3 regions of the Paraburkholderia sp. J69-1 genome follow, and region 3 is predicted to be linked to each of the others. Evidence: riboswitches for the same ligand, from Rfam matches in the RefSeq annotation. Region 3 holds a riboswitch; each other region holds the start of a gene.

Region 1 (4,536 bases), on a different contig from region 3:
ACACCGTTTCGCGAAGGCACCGTGGACGTGGCCGCGCTCGAAGCCTTGACGGAGCGATCCGTCGATAGCGGAATCGCAGGGCTCGTCGCATTGGGGACGACCGGCGAGGCGGCCTTGCTGGACCGCAGCGAACGCAGCACGGTGATGCAGGCGATTACCGAAGTCGTCGCGGGACGTATTCCCGTGATCGCAGGCGTGGGCGGTATCGACACGGCAGATTTCGTCGATGAAATCCACCGGCTGGAAGTCTGGGATCTGGCCGGCTATCTGGTGAGTGCGCCGGCGTATCTGTGCCCGAATCAGGCTGGGCTGCTTTGGCATTTCACTCAGACGGCTCAGGTCACCGGGCGCGATATCGTGCTTTACGATGTGCCGCATCGAACTGGGGTTGGTATTTTTGCGGAGACAGTTTCCGAATTAATACGTATTCCTAATATCAAGGCAATCAAGGCAATCAAGGCATGCGCGCGCGAACGCTTCGATGCGTTCGGCGCGCTACCCATCGCCATGTTGTGCGGCAACGACGATGCGTTTCTCGATTGCCTGCGTGCAGGCGCAACCGGCGGCATTCTGGCGAGCGCCCACGTGTGTGCCGATCTGCTCGCACACGTGCAACAGCTTTTCAACGCAGGGCAGGCAGAGGAAGCAACGCAGTTATTCGCGCATCTCGAACCGGTTCTACGGTTGCTATTTGCCGCGCCCAACCCCAGCGCAATCAAGGCGATGATGTCGCTCGACGCAAGCCTGCGCGCCGAAACGCGCATGCCCATCACACCCGCCGACGAGACTCTCGTGCGCCGCCTCGCAGCGGCGCGCATCGAACTCGACGAATTGCGGGCGCTTATCGGCCAGCCGCAGCCGCCTGCGCAACAAGCGGCGCACGCGTTGCTGCGACGTCTTCGTCAACCAGCGACGCGACAGCATCGGCCGTAGCCGCCGAAAGCGTCCAGCCCAGATGCCCGTGCCCCGTGTTGTAGAAGACGTTGCGCTGCCGCCCGCGTCCGACCTTCGGCAGCATGCTGGGCAGCATCGGCCGCAGACCCGCCCACGGGATCACGCGCGAAGTCGAGATCGCAGGGAAGTGCTCACGCGCCCAGCGCACCAGCGGCTCGATGCGATCCGAGCGGATATCGCGATTCGCGCCATTGATTTCTGCCGTACCGGCGATGCGAAAACGATCCGCGCCCAGCCGGCTCGTGACGATTTTCGCCGCGTCGTCGAGCAGGCTTACCCACGGTGCGGAGGCGCGGCTCGCTTCGTCGTCCAGACACACGGTAATCGAATAGCCTTTCACGGGATAAACGTTGACGTGATCGCCCACCTGCGCGGCCAGAGCGCGGCTGCCTACACCCGCGCAAATCACGACGCGGTCGAATGTGGATGTCGAAGGCAAGGCGTCGCGCACGGAAGCGATTTCAACCTTGCCGCTTGAAGCATCGACGATCGATTGCACGCTTGTGTCATATTGAAACGCCACGCCCAGACGCTCGCAGGCTTGCGCGAGACCCCGCGTGAATTTATGAATATCGCCGGTGGAATCGGATTCAGTAAAGAAGCCGCCGAAGAAGTCGCCCTGAAGCGTGGGTTCGATAGCGCGGATTTCGTCGGGCGTGACGGCGCGCCGGTCGAGTCCGCCTTCGCGCAAGAGCGTATTCACTTTCGTCGCGGCATTGAATTCCTTTTGCGTTGCATAGAAGTGCAAAATACCGCGCTGTTCGTGATCGAAATCGATGGACTCTCTTTGCGCAATCGAAAAGAGATGTTCGCGCGCCGCAATGGCGAGCCGCACCGTTTCGATCGTGTTGCTGCGGTAGTTTGGAATCTGGCGCAGAAACTCGCCAATCCACGAGTATTTATGCCAGTTGGGGCGCGGATTCATCAGCAGCGGCGCATCGCGCCGCATCATCCAGCGCAGGCCTTTTAGCACCGTGGCGCGGCTGTTCCAGACTTCCGCATTGCTGGCGGATAGCTGGCCGCCGTTCGCAAACGACGTTTCCATCGCGGCATAGCGGTGACGATCGATAACGGTGACGCTATGGCCGCGCCGTGCGAGTGCATAGGCGGTGGTGACGCCGGTAATGCCGGCGCCGATAACGGCGATTCGTGACATGACATGGTCCAGAGTGCGTGAAGCGCATTAGGCATCGCCGGCCGATTGCAACCGGCGCCGATGCCCCATCTGTCCATGTACCTGAGAGTTTCGCCTGCGTGCTTACGGCGCGCGAGGCTCCCCTTCGGTGGGCGCCATCGTTGCGATGCGCCGCTCTCCAGATGTTCCGGCTGCGTGGTCCTTTTGCCTGAGAGTTTCCGGGGCGGTTGCTCCGTCGGCGTCGTTCCGGTAGGACGATCTCTTCCATGCAGCGTGTGAGAACGCCTCAAGATTAGCGGGGCAGAGTGCTCACGGCAACCGCTTTTTCAAAATTCGCTCTGCGATGTTTCGCCGATAGATTTTCTATCGCGCAGCGCGATGTCGTTCTATCGGCACGCGTGCGGCACCGATTCGCGCGGCTTGCCCGCGGCATCCGCCATCGCTGTTAATCCGCGTATCAGAAGTTGTGCACCAGACCGATGATTTCCGTCGTGATGTTTTTGCCCGCGCCCACGGCGATGCCTGGGCCGGCTGCATCGGTCACGGTAAATGCCGTCGATCCGTGGTTGCGCACGCCCGCCACGCCCGCATAAAAGCCCGTGCGTTTCGACAGCAGATAGTCATAGCGCAAGGCCCACGAGAGCGCGTGGCCGTCGCCGCCCGAACGCAGCCAGTACTGGCCGAAGCTCGCCAGCAGCGAACCGCCCGCAACATGGCGGATCAAGGCGTTCACTTCGTAGAAGTCGTGATTGGGCGTGGCGTAGGCGCTCGAAATCGAACTGCTCACGCCGGTGGCGTTGCGGTGCATCTGATAAAGCGCGGCGGTTTTCACGGCGCCAAAATCGTATGACGCGCCGATCAGGTAATAGCGCCCGGTGCCGACTTGCGTGCTGGTCGTGAGCGTGGCGGTGGGCGCGAAACGCTGCTGCAGATAATCGACATCGGCGGAAAACGCGCCTGCCTTGAAGTTCATGCCAGCCGAAAGCGTGTCGCCCAGCGACGCCGGCACGCCGCCCGATCCGTTCGCGCCGCGTGCATAGAGCGCGCGCAGCGTGAAGCCCGCGATTTCCGGCGACACATAACGCAGCGAGTTCGCCGTGCGCGCGACCGGCACGAACACGTAATTGTTGGTGGCGTTGCCCCAGGCCAGCGCATTGAGTTCGCCGATCGAATAGGTCACGTAGCTCAGGAACAGCGGCGTGTAGTTGTTGCCCGCCTGAATCTGCCCGAACGGACCGCGGATGCCAACCCACGCCTCGCGGTTGAAGAGCGCTGTGCTGCTGGCCAACGCGCCCGAATTCACGTTGAAGCCGTTTTCCAGCTTGAAGACGACGGTATAGCCCGCGCCCAGATCCTCCTTGCCGAAGAAACCCCAGCGCGAAGGCGCGACGGAACTGGACGCTTCGCGCACGACGGTCTGGCCGCCCGTGTTGGCGACCTGGATGGCGGTATCGACGATGCCGTAGAGCGTGACCGACGATTGAGCGTGGGCGCAAGGCGTGCCGAGCGCGGCGGCGGCCAGCGTGACCAAAGCGGTGGTGGCGAAGGTTGCGGATTGGGGCTTCACGGTGTCTCCTGAATGGCGCCGTCGAAATGCAGCGCTCTGTGGAAACAAGAGTTTTGTGTACGAGCGAAGCTTGGTCAACAAAAAATATACAAAACTATCGAAAACACCAGGTTATGTATTCGATGGGCGAAAAACGCGCGAACGCGTTCCGTATGCCTCGAAGGGCGCACGGAACGGCTCTGGAAGGGGAAAAACGGGGAGCGCGCCTGGCCGGACGGCTTAGCGCGAAGGCGGGAACAGATCGGCGTCCGCGAGGATGATGTCCGCGGTCTGGCGGTAGTGCGTGGTCAGCAACTGGATGGCGAGCGCGGCGTCGCCGGCCACCACGGCGTCGAGCATCGACTTGTGTTCGGCGCCTTCATGGCGTTTGGGAAACACGCGCCGCACCGAAAGCTGGCGATAGCGATAAAGCTGGTCGGCCAGTTGCTCGCAGAAGTTGATGAGCCAGCGCGACTGGCAGCCGCCGATCAGCGCGCGATGGAATTCGCGGTGACGGCGCTCCCATTCGGGGTTCTCCTTGTACTCGCTGTCGCTGAGCGAGCGCGGCACTTTCGAAAGCCGGTGATAGGCCAGCACGACTTCCTCTTCCCACTCGACCGAGCGGCTTGCGAACGCCTCGCGCAGCGCGACTTCCTCCAGCCAGCAGCGCGTTCGGGTGATTTCCTGCAGATCGCTCGCGCTGATGCCGGCCACCGCGAAGCCGCGCTGGTCGCGCCGCTCCACCAGGCCGTCCGAGGTCAGGCGATTGAGCGCTTCTCGCACGGGCGTCTGTCCGGCCTGATACTGGTCGCACAGAAACTCGATCTGAAGCTTGCGCCCCGGTTCGAGCTTGCCGTCGAGCAGGTCGGCGCGGATGCGGTCATACAGGTTCGTGGCCAGC
Region 2 (4,536 bases), on a different contig from region 3:
TCGATGCCGATCGGTTTTGCCCGCGTCTGCACGACTTCGATGGTCTGCGGCAGCACATCGTCGGCGACAAAGAACACGTTCGACTTCGACTTGCCCACGCGCTGCACGAGCGTCATGGCTTCGGCGGCGGCGGTGGCTTCGTCGAGCAGCGAGGCGTTCGAGATCGCCAGACCCGTGAGGTCGACGATCATCTGCTGATAGTTGAGCAGGGCTTCGAGGCGGCCCTGCGAGATTTCCGGCTGATACGGCGTGTAAGCCGTGTACCAGGCCGGATTTTCGAGCACGTTGCGCAGGATCACGGCCGGCGTATGCGTGTCGTAGTAGCCCTGCCCGATGTACGAGCGGAACACCTGGTTCTTGTCGGCGAGCGCGCGCAGGGCGGTGATCGCTTCGGCTTCCGAGCGCGGTTGCGCGAAGGGCCCAAGCGGCAGCGTTTCCTTGCGGCGGATCTGCGCCGGAATCACCGCGTCCATCAGCGCGGCGCGCGAGGCAAAGCCCAGCGCATCGAGCATCGCCTGCTGGTCGGCCGTATCGGGGCCGATGTGACGGGCGGCGAAGGCGTCGTGGGCTTCGAGTGCCGCGAGCGAAATAGCCGAGGGCGAGGTGTTCATCAGACGATCCGGGTGTTCGAGCTTCATGAAATTTCCTGCCGGCGGGCGGCGCGAGGCCCGTCAGGAGCCTCGCGCCGCCGCGCCGATGCGGTTGGGGTTAAGCGCCGATTGCCTTTTCGTAGGCGGCGGCGTCGATCAGCCGGTCAGGCGTGGCGTCTGCGGCGGGCTTGATCTTGAAGAGCCACGAGTCATAGGGCTCGCTGTTGACGTCTTCCGGGGTATCGACGAGTTCGGCGTTCGACGCGACGATCTCGCCCGCGACCGGTGCGTAGATGTCCGAAGCGGCCTTGACCGACTCGATCACGGCGACCGCTTCATCGACGTGGACCTTGCGGCCGGGTTCCGGCAGTTCCAGGAAGACGATGTCGCCCAGCGCCTGCTGCGCGTGATCGGTGATGCCGACGGTCAGCGTGCCGTCGGCTTCGGTGCGGACCCACTCGTGCGATTCGGTGTATTTCAGATCGGCCGGGATGCTCATGGTTGCTCCAGTGCGTGGTTGCTTATAGGGCTTGAAAAGAGGGAGGCGTGCGCGGCGTGAAGCCTGTCTATGCGGACAGGATCAGGCGACCATTACCTTGCCGTTGCGCACGAACGGGAGTTTTACCACGCTTGCGGGAAGGGCCTTGTCACGGATCTGCACCTGCACGGCGTCGCCCGGCTGCACGCCCGCGGGCACGCGCGCGAAGGCGATCGATTCCTGCATCGTCGGCGAGAAAGTGCCGCTCGTGATCTCGCCTTCGCCCTGCGCCGTGAGGACCTTCTGGTGGGCGCGCAGCACGCCCGCGGCCTTGCCGTTTTCCTTATGCAGGATCAGGCCGACGAAGGTCGAACGCGTGCCATTGGCTTCGAGCGCGGCGCGGCCGGTGAAGTCGCGCGGCTCTTTCATGTCGACGGTCCAGGCGAGGCCCGCGTCGAGCGGCGAAACGCCTTCGTCCATGTCCTGGCCGTAGAGATTCATGCCGGCTTCGAGGCGCAACGTGTCACGTGCGCCCAGGCCGCAGGGCTTCACGCCCTGGCGTACCAGCGCATCCCAGAGTTCGCAGACGGCGGCGGCCGGCACGACGATTTCGAAGCCGTCTTCGCCGGTGTAGCCGGTGCGCGCGATCATCAGCTCGCCGAACGGCGTCGCTTCGATCTTCGCGGCATTGAAAGGCTTGAGCGTTTCGGAGGCGCTGCGCGAGGAGGGCGCAACCTGCCAGACTTTTTCGCGGGCGTTCGGGCCCTGCACGGCGACGATCGCCAGATCGCGGCGCGGCGTGATGGTCAGGCCAAAGCCGCCTTCGGCGTTGAGCTTGTCGAACCAGGCGATGTCTTTTTCGGCGGTGCCCGCGTTGACGACGGTGCGGAATGCATCGTCGGCGAAGTAATAGACGATCAGGTCGTCGATCACGCCGCCTTCGGGGTTGAGCATGCAGGAGTAGAGCGCCTTGCCCGGCACCGTCAGCTTGGCGACGTTGTTGGCGAGCGCGCGGGCGAAGAACTCGCGCGCCTTCGCGCCGGCGAAATCGACCACGCACATGTGCGAGACGTCGAACATGCCGGCGTCGGTACGCACGGCGCGATGCTCGTCGATCTGCGAGCCGTAGTTGACGGGCATGTCCCAGCCGCCGAAGTCGACCATACGGGCATTGAGCGCGCGGTGCGTGTCGTTCAGCGGGGTGCGTTTGAGTTCGGTCATGGGGCCTCAGGCGGTCGCGAGGTTTCGTGCGGAATTCACGTGATTTCGCGCGAAAACGAAAAAGGCCATGCAGGAAACGCCGCCGGCACAATGCCCGTGGTCGTTTCCTGCATGGCCCCTCTGTCCTCGATACCTGAGAGATTGCGCCTCGAAAGACGCGCGCCCCTTCGGTGGGCAGCCTGAACGTCCGGGTGCGTTACGATCCGCGCCGCCGTCCTACTGCCGCTCTCCAGAGTTGCGGACCTGAGTGCCGATTCGCCTGTGGCGATCCAGCGGTCCGGCGCGCACGGTCCTTTTGCCTGAGAGTTTGTGGGTTGCCCCTTCGGCGGCGCCATCCGACTTCGACGGCGCGCTCTCCCGACGCGCGCAGCGATTGTGCTGGACGCCGTGGGGCTGTGTCAATCCGGAAAAAATGGGTTTCGGGGCGGCGGGTAGCTACGCGCTAAAGGCTGCGATGGCCGCCTGGCAAGGGTTTGCGCGAGGGCGTTTGTGCTCGCCGTGCTCGCGCAGACGGGCGATTTTTGGCTTGCGATCTGGCCCGCTTGGTTCGTTTGGTTCGTTCGGTTCCAGCGCGCGCGCAAAAGAAAACGGGCCGCGCGAAGGCGGCCCGTTTCGTCAAGCGATGCGCTGCGGCGGATTTATTCGCCGATCGCGCGCGCCGCCGTATCGAGTTCCTGATTCAGCACGTGCTGTTCGTCGCCCGAAATGCCGCCGCCATGCTGGGCGGCCATGTCATGCGCTTCGCCGCGAATGGTGTCGAGACGGTGATGCAGCGCGCCACCCTGGGGCGGCGGGTAGTAGCCCTGATTCACGCGGTTGTCGATGCGATGGCTCAGGTTGTCGATGCGCGCATCGATTTGATGCAGACGGTCCACGGCCACTTCATGCGGATTCGGGCCGCTGCGTACCGCGGGCTGGTTGACGACGCACGCGGCGAGCGTCGAAACCAGCGCGCTCGCGGCGGCGAATTGAACGGTACGGCGGAAGGCACGGTTGATACGGGTCATTGCTTCGACTCTCCTTGTGGTCATTGCTGCTCTTTTTGGCGTTGTACGTCGGCAAACGTCCCGCGCGCGCGGTGCGATGACCGCGCGGCTTGCGGCAGATGTAACCGTTTGTATGGACCTTTCAGCCGCGTCGGCGGACTGCAAGGTAGCGACGCTCTAGCCACAAGCCTCAAGGCTCAGGCAGCACGCGAAAACGCGATCGTGCGGCCTTCGGCTGCGCTTTGCATGGCCAGTTCGACGATCGTCATCACGTCGATGGCGTCCTGCGGGCTCACCGGGAACGGCTGGCCGTCGCGGATCGCGGCAGCCAGCGCGCGGTACAGATCGGCGTAATTGCCGGCTGCGTTGGGCACTTCGCGCTCCGACTCCTGGCCGTCGTCGGCCATGGTGTGCAGGCGGCCGGCCTCGTTGCCAGCGCCGAAACCGGGTTGGCCGGGGCGCAGGCCCGCCTTCAACTGGTCTTCCTGGGTATCGAGGCCGTTCTTCAGGTAGCTGCCGCGCGTGCCGTGGATCGCGAAACGCGGCGCGTAGGCGGCCAGCGCGCTTGCGTGCAGTACGGCGTCGAGACCGTCGTAACGCAGCACGATATGTGCGTAATCGGGCGCGCTGGCGTTGTCGCGGCGCGTGTGCACGAAGGCCGTCACCGCTTGCGGCGCGCCGAACAGGGCCAGCGTCTGGTCGATCAGATGCGGGCCGAGATCGTAGAGCAGGCCGCCGCCGCGCGTGGCGTCCTCGCGCCAGCGCTGACGCACCAGCGGGCGGAAGCGGTCGAAGTGCGATTCGTAATGCGTGACGCGGCCAAGCTCGCCGTTTGCGATCAGTTGTTTGACGGTGAGGAAATCGCCATCCCAGCGGCGATTGTGGAAGGGCGCGAACACCAGACCGCGCTGCTTCGCGATGGCCGCGAGCGTGCGCGCCTCTTCGGCGGTGAGCGTGACGGGTTTGTCGACCAGCACATGCTTGCCGCGCTCCAGCGTGCGGCGCGCGAGCTCGTAATGCGTGTCGTTGGGCGTGGCGATGACGACGCATTCGATGGCGTCGAGTGCGAGCAGCGCGTCGATATCGGGCACGATCGCGGCGTCCGGGTAATCGGCCTGCGCGCGCTCGGCCTGGCTCGTGGCGATGGCGGCAAGCGTGGCAGCGCCGCTATGGGCGATCACGGGAGCGTGGAAGGTCTGGCCGGCGAAGCCGTAGCCCATCAGGCCGATTTGCAGCGGTGCAGTCATGAAGCGCGTCCTCT
Region 3 (4,536 bases):
GCAATCGCCAGGCGTTGCCGCTGACCGCCCGACAAACGCACGCCACGCTCGCCCAGAAACGTATCGTAGCCTTGCGGCAATGCGTCGATAAAGCCGGCGGCTGCGGCCATTTCAGCGGCGCGTTGCACTTGCGCGAGGCTCGCGTCGGGCATGCCGTAGCGAATATTGTCGAGCACGCTGCCCGAGAAAATCACCGATTCCTGCAACACCACGCCAATCGACTGGCGCAGCGCGTTGAGCGAGACCTGTTGCGTGGGCACGCCGTTGATCGAAATCTGGCCGGACTGCGGATCGTAAAAACGCAGCAGCAACTGGAACAGCGTGGTTTTGCCCGCACCCGAAGGCCCGACCAGCGCCACATGTTCGCCGGGACGCACATCGAGCGTAAAGCCGTCGAGTGCAGCCACGCCTGCGCGCGACGGATACGAAAAGCTCACATTCTCGAAGCGGATGCCTTCGCCTTGTGCCGGCAGCGGCACGGTCGCGGCGGCTTCCACAACCGGCGAACGCGCGGCCAGCAGTTGCAGCAGACGCTCGGTGGCACCGGCGGCGCGTTGCAGATCGCCCCAGACTTCGGCGACCGCGCCCACCGCGCCCGCCGTGAATACTGCGTAAAGGATGAACTGGGACAACTGGCCCGCCGTCATGCGCCCGGCCAGTACCGCTTGCGCGCCCAGCCACAGCACGAACACAATCGCCGCGAACACGAAAACGATCACCACGGCGGAGAGCCCCGCCCGTGCGCGAATGCGCGTGAGTGCTGTTTCAAAGGCCGTTTCCACTGCGCCGCCAAAGCGCCGCGCTTCGTAATTTTCCTGCGTGTACGACTGCACGGTGGGCATGGCGTTGAGCACTTCGCCGGCCAGTGCGCTTGCATTGGCCACCTTGTCCTGACTCGCGCGCGACAGACGCCGCACGCGGCGCCCGAAAATAACGATGGGCGCGACCACCACGATCAGCGTCGCGATGATATAGGCGGATAGCACCGGACTCGTCGTCACCAGCATCGTCACGCCGCCGATCGTCAGCAGCGCGTTGCGCAAACCAAGCGACAGACTCGTGCCGACTACGGCCTGAATCAAGGTCGTATCCGTGGTTAGCCGCGAGAGTACTTCGCCGGTTTGCGTGGTCTCGAAGAATTCCGGGCTCATGCGCATGACGTGGTCGTAGACCGCGCGGCGCAAATCGGCCGTGACCCGCTCGCCAAGCCACGAAACCCAATAGAAGCGCAGGGCCGTCGCCGCCGCGAGTATCAGCGAGACGATAAAGAGCGCGATGAAATAGCGGTCGATATGCGTGCGCTCGCCGCTCGCGAAGCCGCGGTCGATCAGATATTTGAACGCCACGGGCAGCGCGAGCGTGGCGCCCGCCGATGTCAGCAGCGCGAGAAACGCCAGCGCCCAGCGCCCCGCATAAGGCCGCAGGAAAGGCAAGAGGGCGAACAACGGGGTGATGCGGGCGGAGCGGGGAGCGGCGTCTGGCATGGATTTCCTCGCCCTCGCGAGAGGGCATCGATGGGCGTTGAAACGCGATTATCGTTCAATGGACTCCAGGCCGTGCGCGGACATCGCATCGTCGCGTATTTGACACGAAGCTTTATCGACACCGATAATTGCGCCGACTCTTTCGTGGGAGAGAGAGGCCATCTGTGCCTCCGCCGAAGGCGCAAGCTCCCGGAATCGCTCAGGCACATGTACCACGAGAGAATTTCGCCGACTGGAGAGAGGCTGCGATTCACGCGATCGATGCGCGTGCAAGGATCGCGGTCCACCGAAGGGGCAGGCTCGTAACGAGCCCAAACTCTCAGGTAAAAGGACAGAGGGAGAGGCTTTCGAGGTGTGCATCGCGCACCCTGTTCTTTTCCAGGTTCTTATGCTTTTTCTGCTGTTGTCGTTCCCGCTGCCGCTCGTTTTACCGAGGTGCGCAGCATGCTGAATTACATCTATCTCCTTGCCATTACCGCCGAAGCCATGACCGGCGCGCTGGCCGCTGGCCGCCGCAAGTTCGACGTGTTCGACGTGTTTGGCGTTCTGGTGATTGCGTTCGTTACCGCACTGGGCGGCGGCACGGTTCGCGATATCTTTCTCGGCCATTTTCCGGTCGCGTGGACCCAGCATCCCGCTTATCTGTATCTCGTGCTGTGCGCGGGTTTGCTGACGATGCTGATCGCGCCATATCTTCGACATCTGCAAACGATATTTCTCGTACTCGATGCAATGGGTCTGATGGCGTTCACCTTGATCGGCTGCAATGTCGCTTTGACGATGGAATATCGCGTGCCGGTCGTGATGATGGCGGGTCTGGCGACGGGCATCGTCGGCGGCATATTGCGCGATGTGCTGTGCAATCGCGTGCCCATTGTGTTTCGCCACGAGATGTATGCGAGCGTTTCGCTGCTGACGGCGGGGCTTTTTCTGCTGTTGCGCAGCGCCGGCGTCGATACCGATCTGAATACCGCCATGAGTTTTATGGCCGGTTTATCCTTGCGCCTGACCGCGCTGGCGCGGTTGGCGTTTGCCGGTTTTTGCACTGGCTCAACGCAGCAATGCAGGAGGAAAGCGTGGCGCGTTGCACGATTGATTCCATCGCAGTGAGCGTCGGGAAATTCGCCGCCACGACCGGCTGCATGGGTTTGCTGTTTTACGCGGCTGCGGCCCACGCCGTGCAGTGGCGCGTGCTCTCACACGATTCCGGCGCGACGATCTATTACGACGCTTCCTCGATTGCCGCCGAAGCAGGCATCGTCAAGGTGTGGACGCGCACAGAGTTCGACCCGCCCAATCTGATTGGCGCGAAGCAGGAAACCCACGATCGCGCCTTATTCGCGTTCCGCTGCACGGCGCGCAAAGTTGGCCTGGCGAGCCTGCTGGCCTACGATGCGAACGGCGATGAAATCGCGCGGGCGGTCGAACCGAAGATTCGTTTCGAGCAGGTCGACCCCGTGGGGCCGGCCCGCACGTTGATGAAGATCGCCTGCGCTTCGCGTGGATGAAGCCTGCGTTTCGCTTCACTTGCCGCAAAGCAGCAGCAGGCGCTCCTGATCCGAACACGGCCGGCCATTGACCACCTGCGCGGGGGCGCGTGGCTGCGCGCCCGCACCGGCGGCCGCCTGCGTCGCGGCGCGATGCGCGAAGCACGCCTTCAGGCGCCGCTCGACCGGCTGATAGTATTGCCATCCCCTACCGAGTCCAGGCAGTTCCAGCTTGACCTGTTTCCATTTCGGATGGCCGTGCTCCTGCAGATTGTCGAAGTTCACGCAGAGCGAATCGGCAAAACGCCGCAGATTGCCGACCGTATCGCGCAGGTTGTAATCGTAGGTGACGAGAAAGGCTTTGACCGTCCACGTCGGCACATCTTCCTTGAGCCAGTTCGGGTAGCTGGAGGTGTGAATCGTCGCGGGGAAATAGGTTTGTTTCGCGCGCGCGGTTTCCGGCGCGGCCGGATCGACGTGCAGGAAACGGATCTGCTGCAGCAGATTCGGATTCATGTCGGTAAAAAGTTTCGCGGGCTGACCGGCGACGATAATCGCCACGTCGATCTTCTTGACGATCAGCGCGGCCAGCGCATCTTCGTTGCTCAGATGCTGCGCGTTCTGATCGGGAATCGGCTGGCCGAACATCAGGCGATACAGCGTGGTGGCCGATTGCGCCGTGCCGCTGCCGATCAGCCCGACGCTCATGACCTTATCCTTGATCTCGTTGATGCTCTTCATCGGCGAATCATTGCGGACGACGAAATAAATCTCTTCGTCGTAAAGCGGCATGATCAGACGCAATGGGCGAATCGTCGTGCCGGCGTCCTGATTGCCGGAATTGGCCATATCGACATAAGCCTGATAGACATCGGACTGCACGAGCGCGAGTTTCACGCCAGGCTCGAAACGCATGCGCTGCACGTTTTCCGCCGAGCCTTTCGAGGGCAGCACTTCCAGATCGATGCCTGCGGGCTGCGCGACCCATTTGGCGAGATCCTGGCCGATCTGGATATACGTGCCGCGTTCCGGCCCGGTCGTGATCTTGTAGTGCGCGTCAGCCGCAGCGGCTATGGCGAACGCCGAAAAGAGCAGGGCGATCAACCCCGCCATTGCCGCTAGAGTCGTCTTCAGCATGGTCACTCTCCCGCATTGGATGTGATGGACGGCAGATTGCGATCGGGTTGGGGCGCGAGGTCATTGGGTATTGCCGGGCTGTGCAGGAGACTTCCAGCCGTTTTGCAGAATGGCGCGCTCGCGCGCATCCGCGCCGCTGTCGTTCGCGGCGGCGGGCGTGTGTGTCGGGTTGGGCGCGCTGGCTGCAGGAGCCGCAGCGCCCGATGCAGCCGGTGCCCAGGCGGTCGACAGAATCGCGCGCTCCATCAACGACTGCGCCTGCTGGCTGCTCGAATCGATGGCGAGCGCTTCGGAGGCCTGTTGCTGCACGCAGCCCCAGTCGCGCTGGTTCACGCAGCGGTCGGCGTTTTGCAGCGCGCTGTCGCGCCGTTGCTCGCGCGCGGCGATGTCGCGCTGGATGGCCAGCGCGTCGCTGTTTTGCGCGTCGT

Evidence for each region. Region 3 has a riboswitch for glycine ahead of U5A67_RS24065 (trimeric intracellular cation channel family protein). Riboswitches for the same ligand answer to the same signal wherever they lie in the genome.
Region 1: another riboswitch for glycine. It lies ahead of U5A67_RS06455 (D-amino acid dehydrogenase); the one in region 3 lies ahead of U5A67_RS24065 (trimeric intracellular cation channel family protein).
Region 2: another riboswitch for glycine. It lies ahead of gcvT (glycine cleavage system aminomethyltransferase GcvT); the one in region 3 lies ahead of U5A67_RS24065 (trimeric intracellular cation channel family protein).

The regions. Positions count from the first base shown of each region.
Region 1 covers NZ_CAJMZG010000003.1:160,512-165,047, reverse strand. Annotated here, with positions in the region: gene U5A67_RS06460 (4-hydroxy-tetrahydrodipicolinate synthase) at 1-933, shown strand, start outside; gene U5A67_RS06455 (D-amino acid dehydrogenase) at 842-2,110, opposite strand; glycine riboswitch at 2,276-2,366, opposite strand; gene U5A67_RS06450 (porin) at 2,547-3,656, opposite strand; gene U5A67_RS06445 (GntR family transcriptional regulator) at 3,876-4,536, opposite strand, start outside.
Region 2 covers NZ_CAJMZG010000004.1:350,224-354,759, forward strand. Annotated here, with positions in the region: gene gcvP (aminomethyl-transferring glycine dehydrogenase) at 1-638, opposite strand, end outside; gene gcvH (glycine cleavage system protein GcvH) at 709-1,089, opposite strand; gene gcvT (glycine cleavage system aminomethyltransferase GcvT) at 1,171-2,289, opposite strand; glycine riboswitch at 2,400-2,532, opposite strand; glycine riboswitch at 2,568-2,659, opposite strand; gene U5A67_RS09840 (hypothetical protein) at 2,928-3,296, opposite strand; gene U5A67_RS09845 (oxidoreductase) at 3,473-4,522, opposite strand.
Region 3 covers NZ_CAJMZG010000013.1:209,332-213,867, forward strand. Annotated here, with positions in the region: gene U5A67_RS24060 (ABC transporter transmembrane domain-containing protein) at 1-1,484, opposite strand, end outside; glycine riboswitch at 1,620-1,709, shown strand; partial or broken gene U5A67_RS24065 (trimeric intracellular cation channel family protein) at 1,929-2,580, shown strand; gene U5A67_RS24070 (surface-adhesin E family protein) at 2,591-2,992, shown strand; gene U5A67_RS24075 (TAXI family TRAP transporter solute-binding subunit) at 3,008-4,108, opposite strand; gene U5A67_RS24080 (hypothetical protein) at 4,169-4,536, opposite strand, start outside.